2 regions of the Mesorhizobium sp. P2_F8 genome follow, and region 1 is predicted to be linked to the other one. Evidence: riboswitches for the same ligand, from Rfam matches in the RefSeq annotation. Region 1 holds a riboswitch; the other holds the start of a gene.

Evidence for each region. Region 1 has a riboswitch for thiamine pyrophosphate ahead of AC1DZP_RS09520 (YkoF family thiamine/hydroxymethylpyrimidine-binding protein). Riboswitches for the same ligand answer to the same signal wherever they lie in the genome.
Region 2: it holds a riboswitch for thiamine pyrophosphate, as region 1 does, so the genes downstream of both, thiB (thiamine ABC transporter substrate binding subunit) here and AC1DZP_RS09520 (YkoF family thiamine/hydroxymethylpyrimidine-binding protein) in region 1, are expected to answer to the same signal.

What each region holds. Positions count from the first base shown of each region.
Region 1 covers NZ_JBFUFB010000003.1:426,453-442,230, forward strand. Annotated here, with positions in the region: gene AC1DZP_RS09450 (SGNH/GDSL hydrolase family protein) at 210-2,324, shown strand; gene AC1DZP_RS09455 (acyltransferase family protein) at 2,360-3,547, shown strand; gene AC1DZP_RS09460 (acyltransferase family protein) at 3,550-5,532, opposite strand; gene AC1DZP_RS09465 (acyltransferase family protein) at 6,064-7,137, opposite strand; gene AC1DZP_RS09470 (glycoside hydrolase family 108 protein) at 7,219-7,926, shown strand; gene AC1DZP_RS09475 (hypothetical protein) at 7,926-8,150, shown strand; gene AC1DZP_RS09480 (hypothetical protein) at 8,152-8,373, shown strand; gene AC1DZP_RS09485 (hypothetical protein) at 8,358-8,543, shown strand; gene AC1DZP_RS09490 (hypothetical protein) at 8,543-8,866, shown strand; gene AC1DZP_RS09495 (hypothetical protein) at 8,984-9,691, opposite strand; gene AC1DZP_RS09500 (glycosyltransferase family 39 protein) at 9,887-11,431, shown strand; gene msrA (peptide-methionine (S)-S-oxide reductase MsrA) at 11,567-12,085, shown strand; gene AC1DZP_RS09510 (SDR family oxidoreductase) at 12,139-12,876, opposite strand; gene AC1DZP_RS09515 (LysR family transcriptional regulator) at 13,022-13,942, shown strand; TPP riboswitch at 14,047-14,160, shown strand; gene AC1DZP_RS09520 (YkoF family thiamine/hydroxymethylpyrimidine-binding protein) at 14,151-14,759, shown strand; gene AC1DZP_RS09525 (ABC transporter permease) at 14,859-15,614, shown strand; gene AC1DZP_RS09530 (ABC transporter ATP-binding protein) at 15,611-15,778, shown strand, end outside.
Region 2 covers NZ_JBFUFB010000001.1:455,256-471,033, forward strand. Annotated here, with positions in the region: gene AC1DZP_RS02195 (helicase-related protein) at 1-2,791, shown strand, start outside; gene AC1DZP_RS02200 (RNA-binding S4 domain-containing protein) at 2,809-3,207, shown strand; gene fdxA (ferredoxin FdxA) at 3,442-3,780, shown strand; gene AC1DZP_RS02210 (CarD family transcriptional regulator) at 4,151-4,732, shown strand; gene AC1DZP_RS02215 (amino acid ABC transporter ATP-binding protein) at 4,819-5,592, opposite strand; gene AC1DZP_RS02220 (amino acid ABC transporter permease) at 5,589-6,269, opposite strand; gene AC1DZP_RS02225 (amino acid ABC transporter substrate-binding protein) at 6,406-7,179, opposite strand; gene AC1DZP_RS02230 (RNA polymerase factor sigma-32) at 7,508-8,371, shown strand; gene AC1DZP_RS02235 (M48 family metalloprotease) at 8,387-9,856, opposite strand; gene thiQ (thiamine ABC transporter ATP-binding protein) at 10,117-10,899, opposite strand; gene thiP (thiamine/thiamine pyrophosphate ABC transporter permease) at 10,892-12,517, opposite strand; gene thiB (thiamine ABC transporter substrate binding subunit) at 12,775-13,773, opposite strand; TPP riboswitch at 13,817-13,931, opposite strand; gene AC1DZP_RS02255 (thiamine diphosphokinase) at 14,020-14,664, shown strand; gene AC1DZP_RS02260 (ABC-F family ATP-binding cassette domain-containing protein) at 14,666-15,778, shown strand, end outside.

The sequences.
Region 1 (15,778 bases):
AATTGCATCGGCGCCCGGCAATTTTCATTTCGGCGGCTGCCTCGCCTTCCCGCCTGCACACAATGACGGCCGAACGGACTTGAGTGCACTGTCACGGTAATTCCGGGCCAGGCTGTTTCAAAGCAGGGCCAGGCCGCATTTGAACCGCCACACAATCCGCAATGTTCACAGCCTCGCTTTCGCGGGGCTTTTTTCATGGAGCAAGCCCTATGGCCCGACCTGCAACTGCCGCCGTTCGCCTGTTGACCGGCGAACGCGAACCCGTGCGCCTGGCAACAACGGGCAACATCATCTTGTCGGGTCTGAAGACCATCGACGGCGTGCTGACCGAGGTCGGCGACCGGGTGCTGGTGACCCACCAAACAGACCAATCAACCAATGGCATCTACACGGCCAGCGAAGGCGTATGGTACCGCGCAGCTGACGCGCGCACGTCGCGGACTATGCAGAAGGGGACCACTGTCTACGTGCAACTGGGGTCGGGGAACGGCGCGAAAACGTACCAGTTTAACACTGTCGACCCAGTCATCGGCACTACCAGCCTCAGCATTACGGGGGATGCCGATCCGGTGCTGAAATCTGACATCGTCGATGAAGATGACATGCACTCAAACAGCGATCAAAAAGTGCCCACACAGCAAAGCGTCAAAGCCTATGTGGACAATAACATTTTGCTTGCCTACGGCGGCGCAAAGGCCGCGCTGGCGGCAAAGGCCGTTGACATGTGGAACGGCGTGTCCACACAGATTGAGTGCTTTGGGGACAGCACTATGCTCGGTGTTGACAGCGGTCTTGGAGGGATTACTCCACAGCCCGCCCCGGACAAGCTGCAATCCGTGCTGCGGGATTACTATTTTAGCTCTGCCGTTACGGTCACCAATCGTGCGGTCAGCGGTTCCCGTTCACAGCAGATGCTTGAGGGCACCGATGGTTCCGGCTCAACATTCGAAGCCAAGATGGCCGTCAGCACTGCGGAGATCGTCATCTGTAATCACTGCATCAATGACTGCCAGAACATACCCCCGACCACACCGGATCAATATCGGAAAAACCTGCTGACATTTGTCAATGCTTGCATCAAGTACGGCAAAATTCCGATCCTGCAGACGCCCAATCCGATGTTTGCTATTGCCGCCTTGGGGACGCCCGACAAGGCAAACCGACTGAAGAACTACGTTCAGATCATGCGGGACGTGGCACTGGCTACCGATGCGCCTCTCATCGAGGTTTACGACCTGATCAACTCATGGGTGCGCACTGGCCGCTACCGCGTGTCGGACCTTGTGCCGGATGGATGCCACCCCACGGTAATCACCTATCGGGCTATTGGCTTACAGATGGCGACCCCCTTCTTGCATCCTCATGCTGGTCTTGCTGGTCCTGAACAGTTTATATCGACCATCGAGGGAGCCGTTACCATCGATCCAGCGAATGCGCCCCTCCCTGCGCCGGCCACACGGACAGGCTTCCAGTTAATCTCGGACGCCATAGACCACGCCAAGAGCCTCAAGGTTGCGGTGCGCGTCGACGTGCCGGGGTTAGACATCTGCATCGCCTATCCCATCTGGGCTGGCGGCAAGAACGGTGTTGACGTCGCTTGGGATCAAGTGTCGGTTGGTGGTATCAACCAACTGTCGACAGCCGCTTTTGGCGGTGACTTTGTGCATGATCACGAAGTGTGCATCGCGCGGGACGTTCCCGTTGGGCTCCATCTGCTCACCATGGCATCCGGTGGCGGGACAGCCTCCCTCGGCCTTAGCTACGTTAGATCGAGAAGGACGAGAACCAAGAAGGCATTCGTCGGAGGTGCGCAAAGCCGTGACCTTTGGAGGGATCGCGCCTTGCAGACGATTACGCACTATGGGGCCGGTCCAGACAGCGCCTTCATTGAAGACGATCTCCTGATCTCGCCGCATTTTGCAGCGGGTGGGCTCGACATCACCTTCAACTCAAACATGGCGAAGGACACTCAATTCATCCTGTACGGCGTCACGACAGTAGCCTCTGGTGGTGCTGGCCCCCTTACAGCCCGTATGGGAGTCGGCGTCGGACTGGATGCCTCCGGCTTCGTCAACGTCTACCAGTTGACAGGCGCCGCCACATACGCAACGACCGCTCTTAACGCCGTGGATTTTAGCGGTGTGGCCCGCCAATGGCGGCTTATCCTTGCGGCCGGTACGTCTAACCTTCAAGTCTTCGTCAGCGGTGCCAGCCTTGGCACCGTGGCGCTCACCGGGCCATACCTTGGCGGCTTCATGGGGGCGCGCGCGAACGGCGCAGGCAAAACCATCATCGTCACCGACCTTCGCGACATCGAGCATTAGCGCCCGGCGGTGATCTTGCGTCGAAATTCTAATCCATGTACGGCAGGGACATCACGGTTTGGCGGTGGGTCGATCTGGGAAAAACAATGACGCCGGGCAAGTCGGACCGCTTCCCCTACCTCAGCGCGCTGCGTGGTATAGCCGCCTTGTGGGTCGTGATGGCTCACGTCGCGCTGATGCCCAATCCGCGCTTTGTGCTTTCATGGTGGCCGGAAACATTAGTCCGAAGCGGCGTCATGGGCGTCAATCTGTTCTTCCTTGTGAGCGCCTTTTCCCTCTGTCTCACAATGCCGAAGCACGACAACGAACAGAGGCCATATCTCGGCTTCATGCTGCGGAGGTTTTTTCGGATAGCTCCGCTGTTCTATGCCGTCGTAATCTTTTCGTATTGGTGGAACCCGGCCGGCCTTCCCTACAATCTCAAAACGATCCTGGCGAACCTGACGTTTATTTTCAACTTCATCCCAGGCCGTGGCTACCAGACCTCCATCATCTTTGCGGGTTGGACGATTGGTGTTGAGATGGCGTTCTACCTGGTGTTCCCCTTCATTTACGCGAAGACCAAAAGTGTAACCTTGGCGATCCGAGCGCTTGTCATTGCGCTCGTCGTGGCCACGGTCTTTCGCTCGGTCATCGGGGATCTAGTGGCAGACCCGGGCATCTACATTCGTCAATCGATATTTGACCTGGCGCCGATGTTCATGTTCGGAATCATCGCGTTTCATGTGGTTCAGATTGCCGGCGAATGGACCCATAGACGGGCGATCGGCGCCGTCCTGCTGGCGTCCGTGCCGCTTCAGTTCTATGTGATTGTCACGGGTAGGGTGCCATTTGGCCCGGCTATCTATTGGCAAGGGCCGATGTTTTTTTGCCTGCTGGTTGGGCTCTACCTGTTCCCCATCAAGCCGCTGGTCAACGCGGCAACGAGATGGCTAGGCGATATCAGCTATTCGGTCTACCTAGTGCATGGTCCGATTATTGCTGCTCTTTTTCCGTTGTTCGGACGGCTTCGGCACTCAGGGCTCAGCGAACTTCAGGCCTATGCGCTTGCGCTCTCAATATCGTTACTGTGTATCGTCCCGGTCGCAACGCTGACTTTCCACGCATGGGAGAACTGGACCAATGAATGGGGCAAACGCTTTGCCTCGCGACGCGCCGGCAAAAAGCGTGTCGAGATTGATGGGGTCAAGCTCGAGAGGCCGGCAGTGCCTGTCGCCGCCTAACCCTAGGGTGAGTTCTTGCCGGCCGCCTGCTTTGTGTCGAGAAACGGGAAGATGGCTACGCCGTTCTTGGCCGCTATAAGTTGCACACCGGCTTTCGTCCAATGCATGCTATCCCAAAAAACCGGCGCGGATTTGTCGGTAAATATTTCGCACTGGTTATGCGGGCATACGGCAACCAACGGATCGATATAACTTACGTGCGATAGCGTCTTGAGGAAAGTGTCGATCTTTCTAGCCACGGGGCTGATTTCTCGGAATGCGTACTCGTCGATGCCTGCAAAGGTGCCGTGCTTATTAAGCAACTGAAGGCTGCTGCCTGTGAAATTTTTGCTGCCGACAACGTAGATTGGAGCGCTTGTTTGGGATCGCATTTCGTCAACCGAAGTCTGGACGTATGGAAATGCGAAATCTTGCCAATACAGCGCGATCATCACCAGATCGGCATGCTCTAGCGATGCCGGTGTAGACCGGATGAGTGAGTACGCTTCGTTGCAGGGTTTCATAACTGCTGCAGCAAACGGGTTTATTGATTTCCAATACCTGTCAGACAGGTCGACAGGGAGGGTCGGTACGCCACACCGCCAATCGAGTTGGCGATAGATAATTTCGAATTGTTTTGCCGCGCCAGTCTCAACGAGCAGGTTAATGATATCCGCTCCCTGAGAGTCTCCAATGATCAGAAGATGCCTTTTGGTGGTTTTGAAATCGTGCGGTGTCAGCAACGGAGTGGAGTTCGAAAAGGTGTATGTGTGTTCTTTTCTCAGGTCCAAAACATAAGCATTACGGAATGCAGCAGGCATCCGCCAGACCCACCCATCTGTCGCCCAGCTCTCTGTGGCGGCTGCCATGAAGCCGGCAGTGAGGCAGGCGAAAATCAACGTCTTCCCCAACTTCAACGGGCGCGGCTTGCGATAGCGCACTTCGATGAAATGGTAACTGGCTGCGCCAAGGGCCAACGTTGCAACAAGCGAGGCGAGGATCTGCCACACTTCCAAGGCGCCAAATCTATACACCATGAAGACAACCAGCGGCCAGTGAACCAGATAGACCGAATAGCTGATCTTGCCGAGGTAGATAGCCGGTCTGAACTGAGCCTGTCTTGCCAGCCGGCCTTGACCGCCGAGCAGCATCAATGCCGCGCCCAGGACGGGCGCGAGAGCGGCAACGCCAGGATAAGCCGTCCGTCCTGAATAGCCGAAGATGGCAAACAGGATCGCGGCCAGCCCCACGACATAGAGCAGGTCCGCATACACTTTCGACAGCCGTCTCTCGGTAAGAAACACCAGCCCGCCTGCAGCGAACTCCCAGACGCGGAATGGGACGAGGAAAAAGGCTGCCGTCGGATCGTACCCCATCATCCACAGGCAACCCGCAAGTGATGCAGCGAAGGCTGCAGCGATCAAAGAGAAGGCCACCCAATAGCTTTTTCGAACGGCCATGGCGATGAGGAAGGGCCAGAACGCGTAGAACTGCAATTCAACGGCGAGCGTCCAAATGTGAAGCAGCGGCTTCAGAATTGCGCCGGAATCGAAGTAGCCTGACTGCATCCAGAAATCGACGTTGGCCAGTCCAAGCAGAGAGAATATCGCTGACCTCGACAGGTCCTGGAATTGCTCCGGTATGAACAGAAAAGCGGCGACGACGAAGGTGACGATGATGGTTGCAAACAGGGCTGGCAACAGCCGGCGAGCGCGCCGAGCGTAAAAATTCTTGAGTGAGAACCGACCTTGCGCGCTCTCAGTCCAGATGATGCGTGATATCAGATATCCGCTGATTACGAAGAAGACATCAACGCCAACAAATCCGCCGCTAACCGTCGTCCAGCCGAGATGAAACAGCACGACCGCAGCAACCGCAATCGCCCGCAAGACGTCGATATCTGAACGATGATCCGACCTGCTGCCAATATCCGTGGTCGACTTGGCTTCTACCATTTGATTCATAGAAATCGTCTCTACGCGAAGGCCATATTCCAGGCAATCCATTGCGCCTTCCGGGTGCTGATAATCCCCAATCCCCAACGCAATGACCTTGTCATCGCATCGGGCGGTGGTGCGATGCTGTAATTGCCCGGCAGCCGCCGATAGAGGATGGCTTTGGAGACTTCGGGGCTATGCACTATCGGAACGTCCAGGTCCTGCGCGCCGTCGCGTCATTGATGGTCCTGGTCAGTCGTGTGCTTCACCCCTTCATGCCGACGCGGGGGCACTGGACAACGCCTTACATCTACAATTTCGGGCCTGGCGGCGTTCGACATCTTCTTCGTTATTTCGGGCTTCATCATCTACACCGTTGGAGAAAGGGCCGGCAGCCAGTCCATGGACAGGGGCCGGTTTGCCGCGTCGAGCGGTGGCTTCTGGACAGGGTCTGCAATGCCTTGATCGGAATGCGCGTCAGGGTTTCGACAATCCAGCCGGCCGAGTGACTGGACCACTCGCCGAGCGTTTCGGGTTCAGAGTGGTATTTCCCCAACCCGAGTTGTTCCATCCAAGTGTGATGTTCGCCAACGTCCGCCGCTATGTGAGCGCCGGCGCCCCCAAGGCTTCCTCCGGTGCTGGCTGGCCGGATCGAACACCGCCATTGGCAACCGGTTGCTGAGGCGCCGGTGGCTTGGGCGCCAGGCGCGATATGCGTCTGCGCAGCGGCGTCTCGACGTAGCGGAATGAACAGTAGCTGGCGATCGTCACAACGATCAATGTCAGCCCGAACCAGATGGGTTTGGGCAAAAGCGAAATTGGCGTCCACATCTTGAGCGCGACATGGATGGGCAGGTGGAGCAGATAGAGGGAATAGGAGATGTCGCCATACCACTTCAGCACGCCCCGCCCCAACAGGCGCTGGGCAAGCGGGGAGGCTGTCGAAACCAGGACGAGAGAAGGCAGATAGACAAGGTACAGCGTGCCGCCGAAAAGGGATCTTGGCAATTCCAGGACATCGATCATGCCAGGCCAGGACAAGACGTAGAGGACCAGCAGCGCAACCAATGGGACATCGTACGACTTGTCCGGCTCAAGCTCGATACGCCCGGCAACGACGCCGGCGAGAAACAGAGGGGCGGCCTGCATGAGAACGGGCGTGCCGATAGCGGCTCCCAGGAGAATGGCCGCCGCCGCGAGCAGCAGGAAGTTGGCAGCATTGCCCAGACGCTGGCAAATCCACCAGATCAGCGGAAAAACCAGATAGAACTGGATCTCTCTCGGGATCGTCCAGAACACGGATTGGCCGGCCCAGAAAACGTAATGGTGCCACCATCCATCCCATTTCAACCCGTAAAAAGGCTGGCCACGACCTGTCAGCAAAAGCCAGGCATAGGCTGCCGTCACGCAGATCAAGAACAGTGGAAGGACGCGCGCCGCGCGCTTGACCCAGAAGTCGATCACCGCCGAGCCTGAAATTGGGGCAGTCGAATACTTCCTGCCCATCAGAAACCCGGACAGCACGAAAAACAGTTCAACGCCGATGAGCCCGCACCAGGCAAAGGTGAGGGGATGCCAGGGTGTGTCGGTCGCGAAATGCTGAAGGAAGACTGACAGCGCGGCGATGCCGCGCAGCCCATCGAGCGCGAATATTCGCGCATTGTTGTTCAGCAAGTTATTTCCCTCGTCCTGCGCCAACTATAGCCAAATTCCAAAACTCAGCAACCTGCCCGGAGAGGGCGGAAAGGAACTGCCATGGACCGCAACTTTGCGCGGGCGCTTGCGCTCGTCTTGAAATCGGAAGGCGGGTGGTCGGACAATCCAGTCGACCCCGGCGGCGCCACCATGAAGGGCGTGACGCTCGCCAACTTCCGCCGTTATGTGAAGGCGAATGCCACCAAGGCCGACCTGCGCAAGATCAGCGACCAGCAGGTCGCTACCGTCTTCCGCCGCTACTACTGGGATGCGGTGCTCGGCGCCGAATTGCCCGGCGGGGTCGACTGCGCCGTGTTCGATTTCGCCGTGAACAGCGGCCCGGGCAGGGCGGCGAAGACCCTGCAGGCGGCCCTGGGCGTCGCCCAGGATGGCCGGATCGGGCCGGCCACCCTTGCCGCGGCCAGGGCAAGGCCGGCCGGCGTCACCATCGACGGGCTTTGCGATGCGCGGCTGGCGTTTCTCAAACGGCTGCCGACATGGGCAACATTCGGCCGCGGCTGGTCCGATCGCGTCGCGTCGGTGCGGGCTCAGGCCTTGCTGATGTCGGCGGCACCTGTGACCGCGCCGGCGCCTGTGCCGGCCGCGCCGTCGCCCGGCGTCGAAAAGCCCATTGGCGGGGCGCGGGCGGCCCAGCCCGTGCCGCCGGCCGTCAAGACTGCTGCCGCGACCGGCATCCTCGTCCTCATTGCCGGAGCGCTCGCGGCCTTCCGGCAGCACGTCACCGATCTTTTCGGGAGCCTCTTTTGATGAAATTCCTCAACACCAACGCGCTGCACAATCTGCTCAATACGCTGATCGCGATCATCTGCGGTGGCGCCCTGGTCGGCTTCGACTGGACGATGTTCGGCGTCGCCGATCGCACCGCGCTTCAGATCAGCGGCGCCATTGCCCTTGCCAAGATCATCATCAACGCGGTGCGTGACGGTCCGCTCGGCATGGTCGCGCCGCCGCCGCCGGTCGAGGAGAAATGAGATGGGAGCGCTCCTTGGCCAGTTGTGGCCGTATCTGCTTGCAATGGGTGCCGCGCTCGCCGGTCTCTGGACGGCCTACGCCAAAGGCAAGGCCAGCCAGAAGGGCAGGCAGGATGCCGCCGACGCCGCGGCGCGCCGCCAAGCCCAGAAGATCGACGACGCCGTTGCCGGCCGGACGCCGGACGACAACAGGGGGAGGCTGGCGAAATGGTCAAGATCATAGTGCTCTCGCTCCTGCTGGCCGGCTGCGCAAGTGCTGGCGGGTCGTTCTGCGCGGTCGAGCATCCCATCCGGCCGGCAAAGGCAGAAGTGGCGACCCTTTCCGGCGCGACGGTGGCGGCGATCCTGGCGCACAATGAAAAGGGCCAGGCGCTTTGTGGATGGAGGTCGTGATGCACGATCTGTTCGACCTGCTCGGCATCAAGGGACCGGTCGTCGCCGCCGGCCTTGCCGGTGGCGTCCTGCGGGCGCTGTCGCGGCATCGCTACAAGCTGCGCGAAATGGTGGCTTCGCCGATCTGCGGCGCGCTTGCCGCGGCCTATTTGACGCTGCCGGTGGTGTCCTATGTCAGGATCGCCGGCCTGCCGATGCCCGACCCCGCCGACGACACCACCACGCTTGCCGCGGCTTTCCTGATCGGCGTCTGCGCCATGTGGATCTCGGACATCCTGTTCGAGTTTGTCGTTCGCAGGTTCAAGCCGGGGGTGCAGGAGTGAACCGCAAACGGCAACCAACCCCTCCGCCGCTCGTTGACCCTATGCTTGGTTGATCCCTAGCACTCCAGAGCCTGCCCGCTGCCGCAAGGTGGCGGGCCTTTTTGCGTTCCGGCCCGATCAGGCAAGGATGTTGACGGCGCGTGCCGCGACCAGCGCGATGGTCAGCAGCGAGATCATGGCCTCGGCCATCATCAACAGCTTGGCGCGTTGGCTGAGTGGCAGCGTGTCGGTCGGAGAGAAGGCTGTCGCATTGGTGAAGGCGAGGAAGAAATAGTCGACGAAGCCGGGCAGCCAATCGCGGAGATCACGGTCGTTCAGCGTCATCTGCGCAAACAGGAAATCAGCCTGCGCGAGCTTGACGAGGCCGCAGGTCGGCGGCCCGCCCCGGTCGGTGCTCCAGAACCACAGGGCAAAGACGATGACGTTGGTCACCCAGATGTTGAGCGCGTCGATCAACAGCGTCGTGCCGCTGTTGCCGGCGTGCCCCTCCAGCAAGGCTCGCACCAGCAGGACCAGCGAGCCGCAATTCATGACGCTGATGATGGCGGTCATGGTCAGGGCCGTTCTGCGGATCATGACGCGAAACTGGCCGATCGCATGCCATTCGTGATCCTCGACCGCTTTTCTTGTGGCGACCTGTGTCCAGGCCGTGGCCACCGACAAGGGCAGCAGCAGGGCGGCTTCCAGCGCCGGCGCCAGCCAGCGCGGCCCGAAGAAGAGGTTGTTGATGACCAGAAGCTGCAGGCAGATGATGACGAGGACGGCCGCACGCGCCATCCAGAAGTCGAGCGCACGGTAGTGGATGACGGCATGGTGGTGGCGCATCGGGACCCGGATTTTTTCAGACAGGGTCAGACGTGCAACGCTGTCCTGCCTGGGGAGAGGAGCGCCGATGCTCCTGCCCGATCTTGGTGCTGCAATGGCACACAGCTATACTTTTTCGTAAGCTTCGATTTTTGGGGCTGTTCGTCAAACCGGACTATGTGATTTAAGCGCCGCATGGTGGGGATAGATGGATCCATGGATCACTTGGTGCCGGCGGGATTGCCCGCCGCCGGCGTCGATTCCCCATCGGTTTTGTCCAGTCTGATCCGTCATCCATGGCACCTGCTGGCGCTTTTGTGCCTGATGCAGATCCTGTGCTGGACGGTGGCACCGGCGCTTATCAACGTCTCACCGCCCAACGATGTCGTCGAAGGCTTTATGTGGGGACGCGAATGGGTGCTGTTGACCTACAAGCATCCGCAACTTCCGGCATGGCTGCTCGAGACCAGCCATCTCCTGACAGGATCGTTCCGCTGGCCGCAATATCTCGTGGCGCAGTTGACGATCTCGGCGACGTTCGTCCTGGTCTATCTGCTGGCCCGCGACATGCTCGGGCAGAGGCGTGCGCTGGCCGCCGTGCTGTTGATGCCGTCGCTCTATTTCTTCGGCTGGCCGACCCCGCAGTTCAATCATGACTACGCGCAGATGCCCTTCTGGGCCGCTATCTGCTGGCTGTTGTGGCGTGCGGGCCGCGGCGGTGGGCCGATCTGGTGGCTGGCGCTCGGACTGGTGTCGGGCGTCGGGCTCTACGCCAAGTTCTCGACCGGCCTGCTGTTGCTGTTTGGCGCGATCTGGCTGTTGTCCGACGCGCGGGCACGCAGCCGGCTCGCCACGCCTTGGCCATGGCTTGGGCTTGCGGTTTTCGTCGCTGTCGCGGCGCCGCTGGCCATCGAGCTCTACCGCGTCGATTTCCTGCCGCTGACCTACGCCGCCTGGCGCGATCAGTGGGTGATGGCGCATCGCTCCCGCTTTTATTATATCGGCGTCCAGGCGGCCGGACTCTGCGGCTTTTTTCTGGTGCTGGCGATATCCGGGCTGCTTCGGCGCTCGCCCCCGCCGCAAGAGCCGGTCGGGCGCGGTACGCTCGTCTATCTCTTGTGGATGGGACTTGGCCCGGCGATCCTCATCATGGTGGCGTCCCTGTTCACCGGCACAGGCGAGGCCTGGGGCGCGCCGATGTACAATCTTGCAGGCGTCGTGGCGCTCGCCTTCCTGGGCCACCGTCTCGGCGCCGTCGAGATGCGAAAGCTGGTAATCTGCGCGCTCATCTGCATCATCGGCATATCTGGTGCCTATGCGGGCATCCGCTGGACGAAATGCAATCTGCGTGGGCGCATGGACGCCGTCTGCTGGCCGGCGCAGAAGATCTCGGATGAGGCAGAAGCCGTCTGGCACGCGGCGACGCCCGGTCGGCTCGACATCGTCGGCGGCCATAACATTGTTGCGCCGCTGGCGGGCCTCAATGCTTATGACAAGCCGTCGATCTTCACCGAGCTGAACATGCAGTACGCCCCCTGGATCACCAAGCAGCGGCTGCGCGATCACGGCATACTCCTGGTCTGGCCCGGGCGCGACGTGCCACCCTATCTGCAGGCGTGGCTTGGCAAACTGCCGGTCAAAACCGTTCTCTTCGACTGGTCGCTCAAGGCGCCGCCGATGGCGATCAGCTTTGCCGCCGTTCCGCCCGGCGCGCCGCAGCTGCCGAGTGTGATCGACAGCCTCGCCCAACCCGGCAACTGAAGCAGGTCGGGCGGTCCGCTGGACGAAGCAAGAGACAATGCCCATTTATGGGGAGATCCAACTTGCTTTTTGCGCAATTCCAGACGGAAAACCACTACGCATTTTTCCTGGAATTGCTTTTTGAGGAGACGTGATATGGCGACTTCGACCGAACGCGCAGTGCTTGCCGGCGGCTGTTTCTGGGGCGTGCAGGATTTGATACGGCGCTATCCCGGCGTCATCTCCACCCGTGTCGGCTACAGCGGTGGCGATGTGCCCAATGCCACCTACCGCAACCATGGCACCCATGCCGAGGCCATCGAGATCAATTTCGATCCGGCCGTCATCAGCTATCGCACGCTGCTGGAGCGCTTTTTCCAGATCCACGATCCGACGACCCGTAACCGGCAGGGCAACGATGTCGGAATGAGCTATCGCTCGGCGATCTATTACACGAGCGATGAACAGAAGCTCATCGCCGAAGACACCATCGCCGATGTCGACGCCTCTGGCTTGTGGCCGGGCAAGGTCGTCACCGAGGTCGCACCGGTCGGTCCCTTCTGGGAAGCCGAGCCTGAACATCAGGACTATCTGGAGAAATACCCCAACGGTTACACCTGCCACTTCGTCAGGCCGGGCTGGAAGCTGCCGGTTCGCGAGAAGGCGGTTTCGTAGGGTTTACAGGATCGGGGCCAAGGCCCCGATCCACACCTTGCCGCCGTCGCGAATCAAGCCTGCTGTGTCGGATAGAGGGTCAGGATATTGACGTTGACCCTTGGTGGCTGCGAGACCGCGAAGAGCATGGCGGCGGCGATGTCCTCGCTCTCCAGTTGCTCCATGTCGCCCAACCTTTGCTCGACAGCCAGCCGAACATCGTCGCGCATATTGGCGGTGAACTCGGTCCTGACCGCGCCCGGCTCGATCACCGTGACGCGGATGCCGTCCTTGCCGATTTCGCGGCGCAGTGATTCGGCGATAGCGCTGGCCGCATGCTTGGTGCCGGAATAGACCACCGACGGGTGGATGTAGCGGCCGGTGCCCGACGAAACGATGACGATGTGGCCTGATCCCTGCCGTTTCATTGACGGCAGCGCCGCGTTGATCGTGTAGAGCAGACCCAGAATGTTGAGGTCGACCATCTCCCGGTATTCGCGGGTGGTGGTGTTCTGGAAGGGGGCGGCGACGCCGACACCGGCAACATTGAACAGCAGGTCCAGCCGGCCATGGCTTTCCAGCACGCGCCGGACCATGGCTGTGGCCTGCGCCTCGTCGGTGATGTCGGTCTCGATGGCCAAGGCCTCGCCGCCGTTGTCGCGGATGCGTGCCGCCAGGTCGTCGAGACGCTGCCGACGTCGCGCCGCGATGGCGACGACAGCACCTTGCTCCGCCAGCGCCAGCGCGGTTGCCGCGCCAATGCCCGAGGAGGCGCCGGTCACCAAAGCGATTTTTCCGTTGAGTTTCTGCATGTTCGTTGCTCCTGCTCAGAGGGAAATTCAGGTGTGCTCGATGCCGATGATTGCAGCCGTTCGAGGCATGTCCTCAAGCTAGGCAGCAGAAGCCATACCGAAAATGCGATAGGATGCCATCATACTCATTGGAGAATCTGGCATAATGCGAGGTAGCGACTATGCCGAGCTGAAAGCCTTTGCCGCTGTCGTGGCGCATGGCAGCTTCGCCCGTGCCGCTGAGGATCTGCGGATTTCAGCGTCGACGCTCAGCCAGACGATCCGTCAGCTCGAAACGCGGCTTGGCCTGCGCCTGCTCAACCGCACGACCCGCAGCCTCTCCTTGACCGAAGCCGGCGCGCGCCTGCATGCGCGCTTCGCGCCGGCTATGGCCGAGATGGAGGCGGCGGTCGGCGATGCGACGGCCTTGCGCGACACACCGGCCGGCGTCTTGCGCGTCCATATGCCCAGCGTTGCCGCCGCCACCTATCTGGAGCCGTTGCTTGGCCGTTTTCATGAGGTATGGCCGGACATCGTGCTCGATGTGACGATCGACGATGCCGCCGTCGATATTGTCGAGGCCGGCTATGATGTCAGCGCCAGGCTCGGCGAATTTCTCGAAGCTGACATGGTCGCGGTGGCGCTTGGCGGCACGCAGCGCCAACTCGCCGTGGCCTCGCCGGACTATATCGCCCGTTACGGATCGCCGTCGGCACCGGCCGATCTGCTCCAGCACCGCTGTATCAATTGGCGCCGGCCGGGCAGTGCCGGGCCCTACGCATGGGAATTCGCCAGAGGCGGCGAATGGTTCTCGGTCGTGGTCAATGGTCCGCTTGTCGTCTCCAGCCGCGACATGGCGATTGCCGCCGCCGTGCAGGGCGTCGGCATCGCCTTTTGGGCTGAAGACCTCGTGCGCCCGTTGATCGATGCCGGCAAGCTGGTGTCGCTGCTGGATGATTGGTGCGCGGCCTTTCCCGGTTGGTTCCTCTGCTATCAGAAGCAGCGTCATACAGCACCAACCGTACGGGCCTTCGTCGATTTCCTGCGCCATGCGCATACTGGGCGCCAGACAACGCCTGTTGGTTGAAAGTTTGTCGCTCGACGGTCCGGTTTCGCAGGCCTGGCGCAATGCTTTTGGAGGAGCACACCAAAAAAACGGCTTTCGCTTCAACTCGAATGGTGCTTTAACCCGCGCATCCACAGGGGTGCTCCGTACGGTCGGGGCTGAGAAGGGGGCGGCAAGCCCACAGACCCTAGAAGCTGATCTGGGTAATACCAGCGGAGCGAGGCGGGCGATGTTTTCAGGCGCACAGATTTCCCTATATCCCATGGCCGACGATTTCGTCGGCGTCATCCTTGGCGCGCTGGATGGGCTCGACCCCTACCGCGATCGGCTCAGGATCGAGACCGACGACATCTCGACCTTGCTGGTCGGGCCGCCCGAAGTGCTGTTTCCGGCGATGCGAGACCTGTTCGTGGCGGCGGCACGCAGCGGCAAACATTGCGTGTTGTCAGCCACCATCTCGCGCGGCTGCCCTGGCGAGCCAGATGATCCGATCTGCCGTTCCGATGCGCTTGGTGGGCCTGTCGGCCCCCTCGGCCCGCGCAAGGATGCGGCAATCGCCGCGGTGCGTGGCGCGGCTTTGACCGGCCAGCCGGCGGCAGCGCAGTTCTCGCTCTATGTGATGGGCACCGACGACCACATGGAAGAGATCTATGGCTGCATCGATTTTCTCAAGCAGTCCGGCGTCTATGAGCGCTCGAAGCATTTCTGCACGAAATTGCGCGGGGATGCCGGCGCGATCTTTTCGGCGCTGGACGAAGCCTTCTGCCGCTTCGGGCCAGGCGCCGGCCACGTAACCCTCGACGTCACGGTCTCGGCGAACAGCCCGTCGGCCAGCTGAGCGGCCGCATTCGCGACCCCGTCAAAGGTTATGCCCGTGGTCTCATCATCAGCCGCTTCGAGCCCGATCGCGAGCCTTCTTGTCAAGGCAGCACCGGCCATGATTTCGGTCGGGTTGCTGCTGCTGGCTTGGGAGCTCTATGCCACTTATTCCGGCATCAAGTCGACGACACTGCCGGCGCCTTCGCGTGTGTTCGAGCAGGCGATGCTCAATCGCGAAGCGCTGGTCGACAATGCCATTCCGACCATCCGGGCCACGCTGATCGGCTTTGCCTTTTCGCTCAGCGCGGCCTTTGCGCTGTCGATGCTGGTCGACTTCTTCCGGCCGCTGCGGCGTGCGCTGTTTCCCGTCTTCATTGTCAGCCAGACCTTGCCGCTGGTGGCGATCGCGCCGCTGGTGGTGCTGTGGTTCGGCTTCGGGTTGATGCCCAAGATCATGCTGGTGGCGCTGGTCACCTTCTTTCCGATGCTGGTGGCGCTGGTGCAGGGCTACGAGGCGACGGAGGCCGAGATCGGGCAGATGCTGCGCGCCATGGGGGCAGGGCGCTGGCGCGTCTTCTTGTTGGCGCGACTGCCCTCGGCGCTGCCCTATTTCTTCGCCGGCCTGAGGATCTCCATCACCTATGCCGTGGTCGGCGCCATCTTCGCCGAATATGCCGGTGCCGCGAAGGGGCTGGGCATCTACATGCTCAACGCCAAGAACAATTTCCGCCCCGATCTGGTGCTGGCCGCCGTCGGTGTCAGCGCCGCGCTCACGCTCACTCTGTTTGGGCTGACGGTGCTCCTGCAGCGCCTTGCCATGCCCTGGGAACGGGCCGCCGGCCAGCACCCCGCCGGGACGGGGCCGTGGCGATGAGCCGGCTCGAACTGCGGCATGTGCGCAAGGCATTTGGCCGGCTCGACGTGCTCGCCGACATTTCGCTCAGCGTCGGTGCCGGTGAATTCGTCTCCATGCTCGGGCCGTCGGGCGCTGGCAAGTCGACGCTGTTCCAGCTTCTGACCGGCGCGCAGCACGGCGAG
Region 2 (15,778 bases), on a different contig from region 1:
CGTCGTGCTCGGCGCGCTGTCGCCTCGCACCCGCAACGCCCAGGTGGCGCTGTTCCAGTCGGGCGACGTCGACTATCTGATCGCCACCGACGCCATCGGAATGGGTCTCAACCTTGATCTCGATCATGTCGCCTTCGCCCAGAATCGCAAGTTCGACGGCTATCAGTATCGCAACCTGACGGCGGCCGAGCTTGGCCAGATCGCCGGCCGCGCCGGCCGGTATCTGCGCGACGGCACGTTTGGCGTCACCGGCCAGGTCGATCCGCTGGACGAGGATCTGGTCAAGAAGATCGAAGGCCACGACTTCGACCCGGTGAAGGTGCTGCAGTGGCGCACCGCGCATTTCGACTTCGCCAGCCTCGACGCGCTGAAACGCTCGATCGAGACCAACGCCCCGGTCGAGGGGCTGACGCGGGCACTGCCTGCCGTTGATGCGCAGGCGCTCGAGCACCTGTCGCGCGACGAGGACATCCGCGCACTCGCCACCAATGCCAAACGCGTGGCACTGCTGTGGGAAGCCTGCGCGCTGCCCGACTACCGCAAGATCGCGCCGGCCCAGCATGCCGACCTCATTGCTTCGATCTATACGGACCTTGCCCGGCATGGCCATGTCGATGAAAATTACATGGCCGAGCAGGTGCGCCGCGCCGACACCACAGAAGGCGACATCGACACGCTGTCGCATCGCATTGCCCAGATCCGCACCTGGACATTCGTGTCGAACCGGCCCGGCTGGCTGGCCGATCAGGCACACTGGCAGGAAAAGACGCGCGAAATCGAAGACAGATTGTCGGATGCGCTGCATGAGCGGTTGACGAAACGCTTCGTAGACCGCAGGACTTCCGTCCTCATGCGGCGCCTTAGAGAAAATACCATGCCTGAAGCCGAAATTAGTCCTACCGGAACCGTCCTTGTCGAAGGCCATCATGTCGGCGAGTTGCAAGGGTTCCGCTTCACCGCCGACCAGACCGCCGGCGGCGAAGACGCCAAGGCTGTGCGCACCGCCGCCCAGAAGGCGCTGGCCGCCGAATTCGAAGCGCGCGCCGAACGCTTCGGTGCTAGCGCCAATGGCGACATCGCACTTGGCTCGGATGGCACGCTGCGCTGGATCGGCGCGCCGATCGGCACGTTGGTTGCCGGCGAAGACACGCTCAAGCCGCGCCTCGTGCTGCTGGCCGACGAACAGTTGACCGGCCCGGCGCGCGACAAGGTCGCGGCGCGTGCCGAACGTTTCGTCAATTTCCAGATCGAGTTGCTGCTGAAGCCGCTGGTCGACCTGAAGAACGCCGATCAGATTGCCGGCATCGGCCGCGGTATCGCCTTCCAGCTGGTCGAGAATTTCGGCCTCATCAACCGCCGCGACATTGCCGAGGAGATGAAGTCGCTCGACCAGGAGGGCCGTGCAGCCCTTCGACGGCTCGGCGTGCGCTTCGGCGCCTACCATGTCTTCGTGCCGGCGCTGATCAAGCCGGCGCCAGCCGGACTGGTGACGCTGCTGTGGGCGCTGAAGAACGACGGCAAGGACAAGCCGGGCTTTGGCGACGTGGTCCATGCACTCGCCTCCGGCCGCACCTCGGTGGTCATCGATCCCACTTTCGACAAGACCTTCTACAAGCTTGCCGGCTACCGCAATCTCGGCCGCCGCGCGGTGCGCATCGACATTCTGGAGCGGCTGGCGGATTTGATCCGCCCGGCGACCAACTGGAAGCCTGGTCTCGGCCAACGGCCGGACGGCGCCTATGACGGCCAGTCCTTCATGGTGACGCCGCCGATGATGTCGATCCTCGGCGCCACCGCCGACGACATGGAAGAGATCCTGAAAGGTCTCGGCTACCGTGCCGAGCCGAAGCCGGCCGTCGAGGTCAAGGCGCGGCTCGAGGCGCAGGACAATGCCGCGCGCGAAGCGGCGGCGGCGAAGGCCGCGGCTGAAGAGGCCACACGGGCCGAGCAGGCCAAGGCAGCGGAAGCCACGGCGGTCGACGCGGCTGCGGAGGCGCCGGTCGAAGGTTCGGAGCCGGCTGCCGCTGTCGAGGCCACCGCCGAAATTCCTGTCGAAACCATAGCGGAAGCGGCGGCCGAGCCGGTCGCGGAAGAACAACCCGAAGCGCCGGCCGAAGCCACGGAAGAAGCAGCAACCGAGGCCGTCGCCGACGCGGTCGCCAAACCCGTGCTGGCTGCCGAGCCAGAGACGGAAGCCGAACCTGTCGCGACTGCATCGGCCGAGCCAGTTTCCGAAGCTGCGCCCGCGGCTGAAGTGACGTCGGACGAGCCTGTCGTGGTAGCCGATGCAGCCGCCAGCGAGCCCGCTCCGGAAGCCGAGGCCCCAAAGCCGATCCTGTTGTGGCGTCAGGGCCGTTTCGAACAGCGCCCCCGCCATCCCGGCCGCAACAATCGCTCGCGCAACGGACAGGCGCGCGGCCGAAACGACGCGCCTGCGGATGCTGCCGGTGCGCCGGCCGCAGCCACGCCTGGAGAACGTCCTGCCCACGAGGGGCGGCGCGACGGCACCGGCAAGCCGCGCTTCGACCGCTCGAAGTTCAAGCCCAAGCCGCAGGGCGAGGGCGAGCAGCGTCGTGAAGGCCGCCCACAAGGCGAGCGCCCCGACCGACGCGAAGGTCGGCCCGACTGGAAGGGCGGCAGGCCGGATGGCAAGGGTGGCGGCCCCGATCGAGGCAAGGGCGGCGGAAAGCCGACCTTCCAGCCGAAGCCGCGCGAGGAGCGCCCGGTGCACTTCGATCCGGACTCGCCCTTCGCCAAGCTCGCGGCTTTGCGCGACCAGCTGAAGAAGTAGACTCAGGGCTCGCGTCGATGGTTGCCCCAACGGCTGCCCGAGACCGCCAGCGCATCGACAAATGGCTGTTCTTCTCGCGCGCCGTGAAATCGCGCTCGCTGGCGGCGAAACTTGTGGTCGCCGGCCGGGTTCGCATCAATCGCGACAAAGCAGCGCAGGCCTCCGATCTGGTCAAGCCTGGAGACGTCCTGACCATCACACTTGATCGTCGGATCTTCGTCTGGAAGGTGCTGACCGCCGGCGTGCGGCGTGGTCCGGCCGAGGAGGCACGCACGCTGTACGAGGATATCTCGCCGCCGCCCGCGCCGACGGGCGAAGCCCCTCCCGATGCAATTCCGGCGCTGCGCGAGGCCGGCAGCGGCCGCCCGACGAAGAAGGAACGCCGCCAGACCGACCGCTTGCTTGGTGATGACTGATGGGTCGGCCAAAAAGTGCGCGACGATTTTGGGGCAACGAGACGCACAAAACGAACCCTGAACCCGGCAAACAAGGCACTTCGCGGGACCTGACCGATCCCTACCGGGCCTGCAGTCTGGAATTCCATTTCGGAAACGCTGATGCCACCAGGCATGGCTGCCCTTGCAAGCGGCGGGCAAAGGCGTTACCTCACGGAAAAAGCCCAACAAAATGGGACGTCCCGGAGCCGACCGATGACCTATGTCGTGACCGACAATTGCATCAAATGCAAATATATGGACTGCATCGAGGTCTGTCCGGTCGATTGTTTCTACGAAGGCGAGAACATGCTCGTCATCCACCCCGACGAGTGCATCGACTGCGGCGTCTGCGAGCCGGAATGCCCGGCCGACGCGATCAAGCCCGACACTGAGTCAGGGCTCGACAAATGGTTGCAGATCAACACCGAATACGCCGAGAAATGGCCCAATATCACCGCCAAGAAGGAACCTCCGGCCGACGCCAAATCCTTCGACGGCGAGGCCGGTAAGTTCGAGAAATACTTCTCGGCCGAGCCCGGCGAAGGCGATTGACAACAGGTCCGCAAAGGCTGGTATTACGTTGGGTAAGAGACAGGTCACATAAAGCGCCTTGACAGGCGGCGCTTAACTGTGGCCTTCGCTTATGCAGCAAAACCTTGATTCTTCCGACTTTTTGTGTTACATCAGCCAAACATGCCGGTGACACAACGTCGATTTATGGCGCAGACGCCCCAAATCACTGAAAGGTGAAAATCTCATTCCGGACCAGAGCAATCTGGGCCAGGCGGTCGCACTATTGCGGTTTGCCGGTCCCGGCTTTTCCGGATGGGTTCATCTGTTGTGCGGCTAACGATCGGTTTCCCCGATCGCGCGAGTTCGGGCCGGCAGGACGCCGGTACCACAACAAGGAGTTCAGGGCGCAATGGCAACGATAACCCCGCAGAAGAAGTCCACCGCTGCGCGTCACGGTTTCAAGACCGGCGAGTACATTGTCTATCCGGCGCATGGCGTCGGCCAGATCGTCTCGATCGACGAGCAGGAAGTCGCTGGGCACAAGCTGGAACTGTTCGTCATCGACTTCCAGAAGGACAAGATGCGTCTGAAGGTGCCGGTCGCCAAGGCGACCTCCATTGGCATGCGCAAGCTGTCGGAAGAGGATTATGTCGAGCGCGCACTGAAAGTCGTGCAGGGCCGCGCCCGCGTCAAGCGCACCATGTGGTCGCGCCGCGCCCAGGAGTATGATGCGAAGATCAATTCCGGCGACCTGATCTCGATCTCGGAAGTTGTGCGCGACCTCTACCGCGCCGACAACCAGCCCGAGCAGTCTTATTCCGAACGCCAGCTCTACGAGGCGGCACTCGACCGCATGGCCCGCGAGATCGCGGCGGTCAACCGGATGTCGGAAACCGAAGCCGTGCGCCTGATCGAGGTCAACCTAAACAAGGGCCCTAAGCGGGGCGCCAAGGCCGACAATGAGGAAGCCGAGCAGGAAGAAGCTGCCTGAACTTTTTCAGCTTTGAATCCATGAAAAACCCGGCCTCGCGCCGGGTTTTTTGTTTCTGGGACAATAGGCTGAAGCGAGGACGGCGCCTACGCCTCACCGCCGCCTTCCCTCTCCGCTTCTTGCTTCAGCGTCGCAATGAAACGCCTGGTCCGCTGGTGTTCCGGATTGCCGAACAGCAGGGCCGCCGGGCCTTTCTCGACGATGACGCCGGCATCGAGGAAGACCACCTCCTGCGCGATCTTGGAGGCGAGGCGCAGATCATGCGTCGCCATCACCATGGTCGTCCCTTCGCTGGCGAGCTTGCCGAGCACGTCGACCACCTCTTGCGCCAGTTCCGGGTCGAGCGCCGAGGTCGGCTCGTCGCATAGCAGCACTTTCGGCGACGGGGCGAGCGCGCGGGCGATCGCCACGCGCTGCTGCTGGCCGCCCGACAGCGTTGCCGGCCAGGCGTCGGCCTTGTGTGCCATGCCGACCTTTTCCAGCAAAGCGAGTGCCCGCTCGCGCGCCCGCTCCGTTGGCCATTTCAGCACCGTCACCAGGCCCTCCATGACATTCTCGATCGCGGTGCGATGCGGAAACAGCTGGAAGTTCTGGAACACCATCCCGGTTTGCAGGCGCAAGCGCTGGATATCCCTGGACGGAACCTTGCCGCCGGGGTGGAACTCGAGCGTCTCGTCACCGATCCGCACCGTGCCGGATGTCGGGATCTCCAGCAGGTTGATGCAGCGCAGCAGCGTGCTCTTGCCGCCACCCGAAGGGCCGACCAGCGCCGTGACGCTGCCTTCGGCGATGGTGACCGTCACGCCCTTCAGCACGAGATTGTCGCCGAAGCGCTTTTCGATGTTGGTGAGGCCGATCATGAGCGCGCCTCCAGGAAGCCGCCATAGCGGTTGAGTCGTTCTTCCAGCCGCGTCTGCAAGGCCGACAGCACCGAGCTCATCGCCAAATACAGGATCGCCGCCTCGACATAGAGGATCAGCGGCTCATAGGTGGTGGCGACGATGCGCTGCGCGGCCTGGAACATTTCCGGCACGGTGATGGCGGCGGCCAGCGACGTATCCTTGACCAGCGAGATGAAGGTGTTGGAGAGCGGCGGCACCGCGACCCGTCCGGCCTGCGGCAGTATGGTGCGCCGCATCGCCTGGCTCCAGGTCATGCCGATCGAATAGGCGGCTTCCCACTGGCCCTTCGGCACCGAGCCTATTGCGGCGCGGATGATTTCCGACGTGTAGGCGCCGATGTTGAGCGTGAAGCCTATCAACGCGGCGGTAAAGGCGTCGAGCAGGATGCCGACCGACGGCAGGCCGTAGAAGATCAGGAACAGCTGCACCAGCAGCGGCGTGCCGCGGAAGATCCAGACATAGAAGCGCACAAGCGCGACCAGCGGCTTCGGGCCGAATAGCCGGGCAAGCGCTGCACCGAGGCCGACCGTCAAGCCCAGAACGAAGGACAGCAGTGTCAACGGCACGGTGAAGATCAGGGCCGCCCACAACAGCGAAGGCAGCGACTCCAGCATCAGTTGCAGCCAGTGCGGCACGTAAGACCCTCCAAATGGTCGAGGCGGCTTGATCAGAGCGCGAATGCGCTCGGCATATCATGACAAAAGCGGCGGACCGTCAAAGACGGCTCGCCGCTTGATATCTCATCAGCCGGAGACCGGCCTCACGCATGAATTACTTCGAAACGTCCTGGCCGAAATAGGTGTCGGCGATCTTCTTATAGGTGCCGTCGGCCTTGATGTCGGCCAGCGCCTTGTTGATCGCCGCAACCAGTTCCGGATCGCCCTTGCGCACGATGACGCCGGAATAGTCGGCGTTTTCCTCTTGCGCGGCGATCTTCACATTGGCGTCGGGCTTGTGCTTCTTGAAGTCGAGGAACGACAGGCTGTCATTGATGGTGGCGTCGGCACGGCCGGTCAGAAGCAGCTGGATCGACTGGTCGAAGCCGTCGGTGCCGACGAGTTCGGCGCCATTTGTTTCTGCGAGCTTGCCAAAATTCGAGGTCAGCGACTGCGCCGACTTCTTGCCCTTGAGATCGGCGAAGGTCTTGATGTCGGTGTTGTCGCCGCGCACGATCAGCACCGCCTTGGAGGCGATGTAGGGATCGGAGAAGTCGTATTTGGCCTTGCGCGCGTCGGTGATGCCGACTTCGTTGATGACGGTATCATAGCGATTGGCGTCGAGACCGGCGATCAGCCCGTCCCACTTGCCTTCGAGGAACTCGGCCTTGACGCCGAGCTTGTCGGCGATGGCCTTGGCGATTTCGACGTCGAAGCCCACCAGAGCGCCCGAAGTGTCATGATAGGTGAACGGCGCATAGGTGCCTTCCGTACCGACCTTGATGACGCCTGCCTGCTTGATCTGGTCGAGATTGGCGCCGGCATGGCCCGACGTGACAGCCAGAGCCTGCAGTGTTCCGGCGATGATAAGCGACTTGAGCCATTTCATTTTTCTGTGATCCCGTCCTTGGCCGGCTGTCCGGCATGTTGTGAGGGTTGGAAACTGGCAGATACAAGTCGAAAAAATAAGGAACAGGATTTCAAAAACAACCAACTTCTGAAATCAGATTCTCGAAATAGTGCTTTCTGGCCGCAATCGACAGGGTCACCGATCATCGCCGAGATCCCTCGGACAACAAATCCAGCCGCCAACGGCTACGGAACCATTTTCCTGCATGGCACGTTCTGGATTTCTAGGGCACGACGCTGCGATTTCAACCCGGGCGCCCTGCCAAGTTTGCAAAGTCATCCGCATCGCCTGAGCCAGGGAGCGCCTCATGATGGAAGACACTGCAGGACGGATCATGGTCCGCGCGGCAATGAGGGCTCCCTACCTCGAACGTGAAGAAGAGCACCGGCTCGCATTGCTCTGGAAAAAAGACAACGACCAGAACGCGCTGCACAGCATCACCGTTGCGCATATGCGGCTGGTCATTTCCATGGCCTCCAAATTCCGCCACTACGGTCTGCCGCTCGGCGATCTGATCCAGGAAGGGCATGTCGGCCTGCTTGAAGCGGCCGCCCGCTTCGAGCCTGAACGCGAGGTGCGGTTTTCGACCTACGCGACGTGGTGGATCCGCGCCTCGATGCAGGACTACATCCTGCGCAACTGGTCTATCGTGCGCGGCGGCACCAGCTCGGCGCAGAAGGCTCTTTTCTTCAACCTGCGCCGCTTGCGCGCACGGCTGGCCAACGGCACCGAACCGCTGTCCAACGCAACGCTCTATCGCGAGGTTTCGCAGGCGCTCGGCGTCTCCGAGGCCGACGTCGCGATGATGGATTCGCGGCTGTCGGCGCCCGACTCCTCGCTCAACATGCCGGTTGCCGATGACGCGGGTTCGAACGAGCGCATGGATTTCCTCGTCTCGGACGATCCTCTGCCCGACGAGGTCGTCGGCGACACGATCGATGTCGAGCGCCGCTCCGTGTGGTTGAAAGCGGCGCTCGCCGCCCTCAACGCCCGCGAGCTCCGGATCATCGAGGAACGCCGGTTGAGCGACGAAGGTGCAACGCTGGAAGCGCTCGGCGAGACGCTTGGCATCTCCAAGGAACGCGTCCGCCAGATCGAGGCGCGCGCCATGGAAAAGCTCAAGGTAGCGCTGGTGAAGCAGAATCCGGAATTTCTGGCGACTGCCGCCTGACCCGCGGCAGGCGTCTTACTTGTCGGTGACGATCTTGACCTTGTCGCCGGCCGAGACCGCGGCACCCGGCGACAGCGCGTTCAGCACGCGGAACAGGTCGAGCTTGCGGTCGACACCAACCATCTGGGCGGAAAGCGAGCCCATCGTCTGCCCGGGTTGAACGGTGACGACGCGGATATGCAGCGGCTTCAGCGCCGCCTTTTCCGCGGCACTGAGGATACGGAACGATCCGCTCACCGAACGCGCCACCGCATCCAGCGACGTGCTGGCCGACGGCGCCGCCGTCAGCAGCCGGTAGACCTGACCGCCGGCGCGGATCACGGCGATATCGAACTGCCAGCCTTCGGCACCGGCATGCGCGGTCGCCGCCTCGTTGCCGTTGATCGTTTCCTGCTTGACGGTGCTGTCGTCTAGCCCAGCCACCCAGCCGCTGCGGATATAGTCGGTGAGCGCCCGGTTCTTGTCGATCGAAACACCGTCGAAGCGGATCGCCATGTCACCAGGCCCTGTTGCCGTCACCGCCGCAGCCGAATTGTCGATGATGAAGCCTTGGGGCACCGAGAAGGACACGCCAAGGCCCGGATGCAGGAAGGTTTCGCCGCGCACATAGCCTTCCTCGGGCGTGTCGCCATAGAGCAGGCCGTCTATGCCGGCGAGGAACGAATCGCGGTCGCGCGTGCCGAAGCCGGGCGCGCCGAACTGGCGGGCATGGCGCTGCGCCAGATCGATGCGCTGCGGCGTGTTGGGGTGGGTGGCCAGGAAGTCGAGGCTGGCGTCGGTGGCGCCGCTGATCGAGCGGAAATCGGTATAGGCCGACATCGACTGCAGGAAGCGGCCGGCGGCGAAAGGATCGTAGCCGGCTTCGCCGATCGACTTGATGCCGATGGCGTCGGCCTCCAGCTCCTGGTTGCGCGAGAATTGCGCCAGTCTGAGCTTGCCTCGGATCAGCGCCGCCTTGGCGGTCGGGCTGTCGCCGAGCACATCCAAAACCACCTTGGTCGCCAGGCCTTCCTCGGCTTCCAGCTGCTGGCGCTGCAAGCCATGGTTGGCGGTGACGTGGCCCATCTCATGCGCGATGACCGCGGCAAGCTCGGCCGAATCATTGGCCAGCGCCAGCAGACCGCGCGTGATGTAGAGATAACCGCCCGGCAGCGCGAAGGCATTGACGTTGGGCGAATTCAAAATGGTGATGCGATAGGTCTGCGTCGGATTGGCCGACACGACGGTCAGGTTGCCGACCACCTTGGCGACCATGCGCTCGAGCTTGGGATCGGAGTATTCGCCGCCATAGGTGGCCAGGATGCGAGGATGCTGCGCCTTGGCCAGTTCGGCGAGCTTGCTGTTGGCAGCGACATTGTCGACAGTGATTGGCCTGTCGGAAGGCTGGAAGCCGGATTCCTGAACCTCGGGAGGCGTGAACATCTGGCAGCTCGCCAGCGCCACGGCAAAGCCGGCCAACGCGAGAAAGCGCGCCAGCGGATTCATTCGTAGTTTGTCAACGCCGATCGCCAGAACGGCTTCCTTTCGGGTCCCGGCGCATGACCACGAAAATCGGGGGCGATCTTCGGAAAATGTCATGCGCTATCTCAAACTGCTGCAGCATCCGTCGCGCGTCCCCTCGGGGGCGAGCGGCGGATGCTGCAGGCAAATCACGGCCTGTGCCGGACCAGTAGGGCGGACCTAGCCACACTCCTCCAGCCATGGCAAGCAAGCGCCGCATCGCCTGGAGCCGGTTTGACCGTAAATTATGTCCGCTTCCGGGCAACATCTCGTGATACGGCATCCCCGGCACCCGTGCCGATATAGCGCCGGAACACTTCCGGGCCAGCCCCGGTGAAGAATTCGTCCGCCTTGCCGGTTGCCGCGACAACGCCATTGTCCAGAAACACCACGTGCTCGCCGATTCGGCGGGCATCCTCGGGCTGGTGGGTGACGAACAGCACCGTCATGCCTCGTTCGACATGCACCGCGGCGACCAGATCCAGCATGTCGTCGCGCAGCGCCGGTCCGAGCGAGGCGAAGGGTTCGTCGAGCAGGAGCACTGGCCGGTCGCGCACCAGGACCCGGGCCAGGGCGACGCGCTGGCGCTCACCGCCGGAGAGTTCGCGTGGCAGGCGCTTTTCCTTGCCGGCAAGGCCAGTGCGTTCGAGCGCCTCGGCGATCGCGGCGCGGTCCGTGTCGGTCAGCAGCAAGGATGGCGAGCGGCCAAGCCCGACATTTTGCTCCACCGAAAGATGCGCAAAGAGATTGTTTTCCTGGAACACCATCGACACAGGCCGCGCCGACGGCGGCTCAGCGCTGACATCGGCCCCACCGATCAGCACGCGGCCCGACTGCGGCGTCTCGAAGCCCGCCACTAGGTTGAGCAGCGTCGACTTGCCAGAACCGCTCGGCCCCATGACGGCGGTGATTTTCGCCGCGGCGAAATCGACATCGAAAACGAGCGGCGCCTCGCCATAGCTGAACCACACCTGGTCCAGCCTCACCGGGGCGCCCTTTTCAGTCCTGCTGGCCACCCCGTCAGGCATCCCGGTCCTTCTCCGTTCCCAGCCAGTGCGTCGCCATGATCAACGCGAGGCAGACCAGGCCGAGCAGCAGCGCCAGGCCGGCAGCGTCCTGCGTGCGGTAGCTGCCCATGCGCGCCAACAGAAGGTAAGGCAAGGTCTGCACGGAATCACTGCCGAACAGCGCGATGACGCCGAGATCGCCGAGCGACAGCGCCATGGCGAAAGCAAAGGCGGTGGCGAGCGGCCGCCGCAGCGACGGCCAGTCGACCAGCATCAACCGGTTCCAGCCCGTGATTCCGAGCTGCGCACAGAGCCGTTCGTGACGCTCGCTCGCCGCATCATAGGCGGGACGGACAGCGCGCAGCGCGAACGGCATTGCCATCACCGCGTTGACGGTGACGACCATGACCGGGGCGATGGCAAAGACATCTCCGACATGGCGCAGCAACAGGAACCAGCCGGCGCCGACGACGATCGGCGGCACGACGAGGACAAAACCGGCGCCGGTATCGGCGGCATGCTCGAGCATCGCCTTTGCGCCGGAGCGGCGGTTCAGCGCCAGCGCCCGGCGCGCCATGGTCAGCGCCAGCGACAGCGTCACGGAAAGCAGGGCCGACAGGAAGGCCAGCACCGCACTGGTCAGCGTCGCCTGCCGCACGACGGCCTCGCCGGCCAGCCGGCCGAGATCGGCGCCAAGCCCGGCCATCACAGTGGCCGCCATCGGTCCGACGACAAACAGCAGCGCGAGCACGATGAGCACGACGTTCAGCAAGGTTTCTGTCCCATTGACGGAGAGGTAGCGGCGTGGCGCCACCGGCAGATTGGTGTCGCCGACCACATTGGCGCCAAGCCGCGTCAGCGCCAGCACGACGACAAACGTCAAGGCAATCTGCAGCAATGTCAGCGTGACGGCCCGCGCGGGATCGAAATCGAAGCGCAGCGCCTGGTAGATGCCGACCTCCAGCGTCGTCGCGGCCGGCCCGCCGCCGAGCGTCAGCACGATCGTGAAGGATGTGATGCAGAGCATGAACACAAGCCCGGCGACACCCGGCAACGCCGCACGCAGCGTTGGCCATTCGATCAGCCGGAACGCCGGCCGCGCGCCCATGCCGAGCTGGCTGGCCAACCGCCACTGATCGGCGGGAATGGTCTGCAATGCCTCGAGGAACAGCCGCACGCTGAGCGGCAGGTTGAAGAAGACATGCGCGACGAGGATGCCTGACAGGCCATAGATGCCCGGCCAGTTCCCACCGCCGATCACCGCGAACACGCCGGCGAAATAACCGGCACGGCCATAGAGAGCGAGAATGCCGAGTGCCGCGACGATGGCCGGCAGCGCCAACGGTACGGCGAACAGCTGCAGGATGAAGGCGCGGCCAGGGAAGCGCGGATGCCGCGACAGCGCGCGCGCCACCAACAGCGCCGGCCCGACCGAAAGCAGCGTCGAGAGCGCCGCTTGCAAGAGCGTGAAGCGAACGACGCGCAGCAGATAAGGATCGAAGGCTGCCCAGGCGCCGGAGAAGTCGTGAGCGCCTTCGAAAAGCAGCCCGGCAAACGCGCCGCCGATCAGCAGCGCGATGGCGGCGAGCGCGACGATGCCGGCGGTGATGCGGGGGTCAGCTGGATGGCGCGTGGGCATGTCGCGCTACCCAACGCTGTCATGGGTGTCAATTGATTGAAATGCTTGGCTAAGGTCTAGTTCCCGCCCACCCCCCTCTGTCCTACCGGACATCTCCCGCGCAAGGGGGGCGATTGCTCGTTTCGCCACCCAGGCCAATTTCCAAAATGGCAGGAATGAGCGAGGCGACAGAGCTGCCGATCTCCCTCCTTGCGGGGGAGATGGCCGGCAGGCCAGAGGGGGGTGACTTGGCACAAACATATGGCGAATCTTGAATCCTACTTGCTCATCGCCGCCAGCCATTCATCGACCCAGGTCTTGCGGTTGGCGGCGACCTCCTCCGGGCTGAACAGCAAGGTCTTGGTCGGCTTGACCAGTTTGTCGAAGGCCGGGTTGAGCGGCTTGTCGGTCTTGCCGGCCGGGAACATCCAGTTGGTCTCCGGGATGGCATCCTGGAATTTCGGTCCGGTCATGAAAGCCATGAACTTTTCCGCCAGCGGGTTTTTCGCCCCAGTCGTGGTGATGCCGGCGACCTCGATCTGCAAATATTCGCCCTCTTCGAACGACGCTGCCTGGTAGCGCTCGGTGTTCTCGGCGACCATGTGATAGGCCGGCGACGTCGTGTAGGACAGCACCATCGGCGCCTCGCCCTTGGTGAACAGGCCATAGGCCTCGCTCCAGCCCGGCGTCACGGTCAGCACTTTCGACTTGAGCTTGGCCCAGGCTTCCGGCGCCTTGTCGCCATAGACCGACTTGACCCACAACAGCAGGCCGAGACCCGGGGTCGAGGTGCGCGGATCCTGGATGACGATCTTGTCGTCGGCGCTGCCTTCGACCAGGTCCTTAAGGCTCTTCGGCGGGCTCTTCAGCTTTTCAGTGTCGTAGACGACGGCGAAATAGCCATAGTCGAAGGGAACGAATGTATCGTCGCTCCAGCCGCCCGGCACATTGACGTCGGACACCGCGCCATGCGGCGCAAACAAGCCCGTGGCTTTGGCATCGGCGGTGAGATTGGTGTCGAGGCCGAGCACGATGTCGGCCTTGGTCGATGCCCCTTCCAACCTGACGCGGTTGAGCAGCGCGACGCCGTCGGCGACGGAGACGAACTCGACATCGCAGCCGCACTCGGCTTCGAATTCCTTTTTCACAACCGGACCCGGACCCCAGTCGGCGGTGAAACTCTCATAGGTGTAGACGGTGAGCTTGTCCTTGGCCAAGGCAGGTCCGGACAGGGCCACAACCACAGCTGAGGCAAGGGAGTAGAAAAGCGTGCGCATCGGCGCCTCCTTCGTTCGAATTGAAAGGAATTGAGGCGCCGGACTGTCCGAAACGTCTAATCCCTCCGCCGGTACAAACCGGATCAGGTTCAGCGGGTTGGCGAGTTTGCCTCTCAGCCGGTCCGCGAAGATCGCGTCCGGCACCCCGTTAGAGCGTTTCGAGACATAGGCCGGGCCGATCCCTCACGCAAGTGGCAGTTTGCCGGCCTTCCGTTTCCCGTGCCGGGCTGGTAAGGGCCACACGATATGAGCACATTCACCATCCTGCTTGGCGGCGATCTCATCCGCACGCCACGGCTCGACCACCAGGTCGAAGGCTCCCACGTCATCGCCGCCGACGCCGGCATCGGCCATGCGCGTCTGCTGGGCCTTGTCCCGGAACTGTGGGTGGGTGATTTCGATTCCGTGCCGGCCAACCTGCCGGACGACCTCGCCGCCGTGCCCCGTCGGACCTTTCCGGCGGAGAAGGACCAGACCGATGGCGAACTGGCGGTCGCCGCCGCACTGGAGCGCGGCGCGACCCGCCTGGTGCTCGCCGGCGCTTTCGGCGGCAAGCGCGCCGACCACGCCTTCCTGCATCTGGCACTTGCGCTGCGGCTGGCCGAAGCCGGAACAGAGATAGTTTTGACCAGCGGCGCGCAGGAAGGCTCTCCGCTGCTGCACGGGAAGTCCAGCTTCGACTATGCCGACGGCACGTTGTTTTCTGTCCTCGGCTTTTCCGATCTTTCCGGCCTGACCGTTGCCGGCGCCAAATGGCCGCTCGACCGCGTCAAGGTGGCGTTCGGTTCGTCATTGACCATCTCCAACGAGGTCAAGGGCCGCCTCGAAATCACACTCGGCCAGGGCCGCGCGCTGTTGCTCGCCCACCCTTATCCACTACCTGAAAGCTGACATGGCCCCGCCCCTTCTCAATCTCGACGGGATAAAACTGACCTTCGGTGGCACGCCGCTGCTCGATGGCGCCGCCTTGACCGCCTCGGCCGGCGACAAGATCGCGCTGGTCGGCCGCAACGGGTCTGGCAAGTCGACGCTGCTGAAGATCGCCGCCGGCCTGATCGAGCCGCAGGACGGCGAGGTATTCCGGCAGCCTTCGGCGACAATTCGCTATTTGCCGCAGATGCCCGACATGGAGGGTTTTGCGACGGTGCGCGCCTATGTCGAGGCCGGGCTCGGACCTGCCGACGATCCATACCGCGCCAGCTATCTGATGGAGCATCTCGGCCTGTCGGGCGAGGAGCGGCCAAACGATCTTTCCGGCGGTGAGGCAAGGCGCGCGGCACTCGCCCGCGTCATGGCGCCGGAGCCCGATATTCTGCTGCTTGATGAGCCGACCAACCATCTCGATCTCTCGGTGATCGAATGGCTGGAAGAAGAGCTCGTCCGCACTTCCTCGGCGCTCGTCGTCATCTCGCACGACCGCCGCTTCCTCGAGCGCGTATCGCGCGCCACCGTCTGGCTCGATCGCGGCCAGACCCGCAGGCTGGACAAGGGCTTTGGCCATTTCGAGGAATGGCGCGACCTCGTGCTGGAAGAGGAAGAGCGCGAACAGCACAAGCTCGGCCGTCAGATCGTGCGCGAGGAGCACTGGCTGCGCTACGGCGTGACGGCACGGCGCAAGCGCAACATGCGCCGCCTTGGCGAATTGCAGACCATGCGCCAGCGTTTTCGTGGCCATCGCGGCGCCGAAGGCTCGGCAACCATGGTGGCGAGCGACGCCGCCGAATCCGGCAAGCTGGTGATCGAGGCGAAGAACATCGAGAAGAGCTTCGGCGAACTCACCGTGGTCAAGGGATTCTCGACCCGCATCCAGCGAGGCGACCGCGTCGGCCTCGTCGGGCCGAACGGCGCCGGCAAGACGACGCTGCTGAAGATGCTGACCGGTGAGTTGAAGCCCGACGCCGGTTCGGTGCGGCTCGGCACCAATCTGGAGATCGCTACGCTCGACCAGAAGCGCGAGGCGGTCGACCCACAGGAGACGCTGGCGCAATATCTCACCGACGGACGC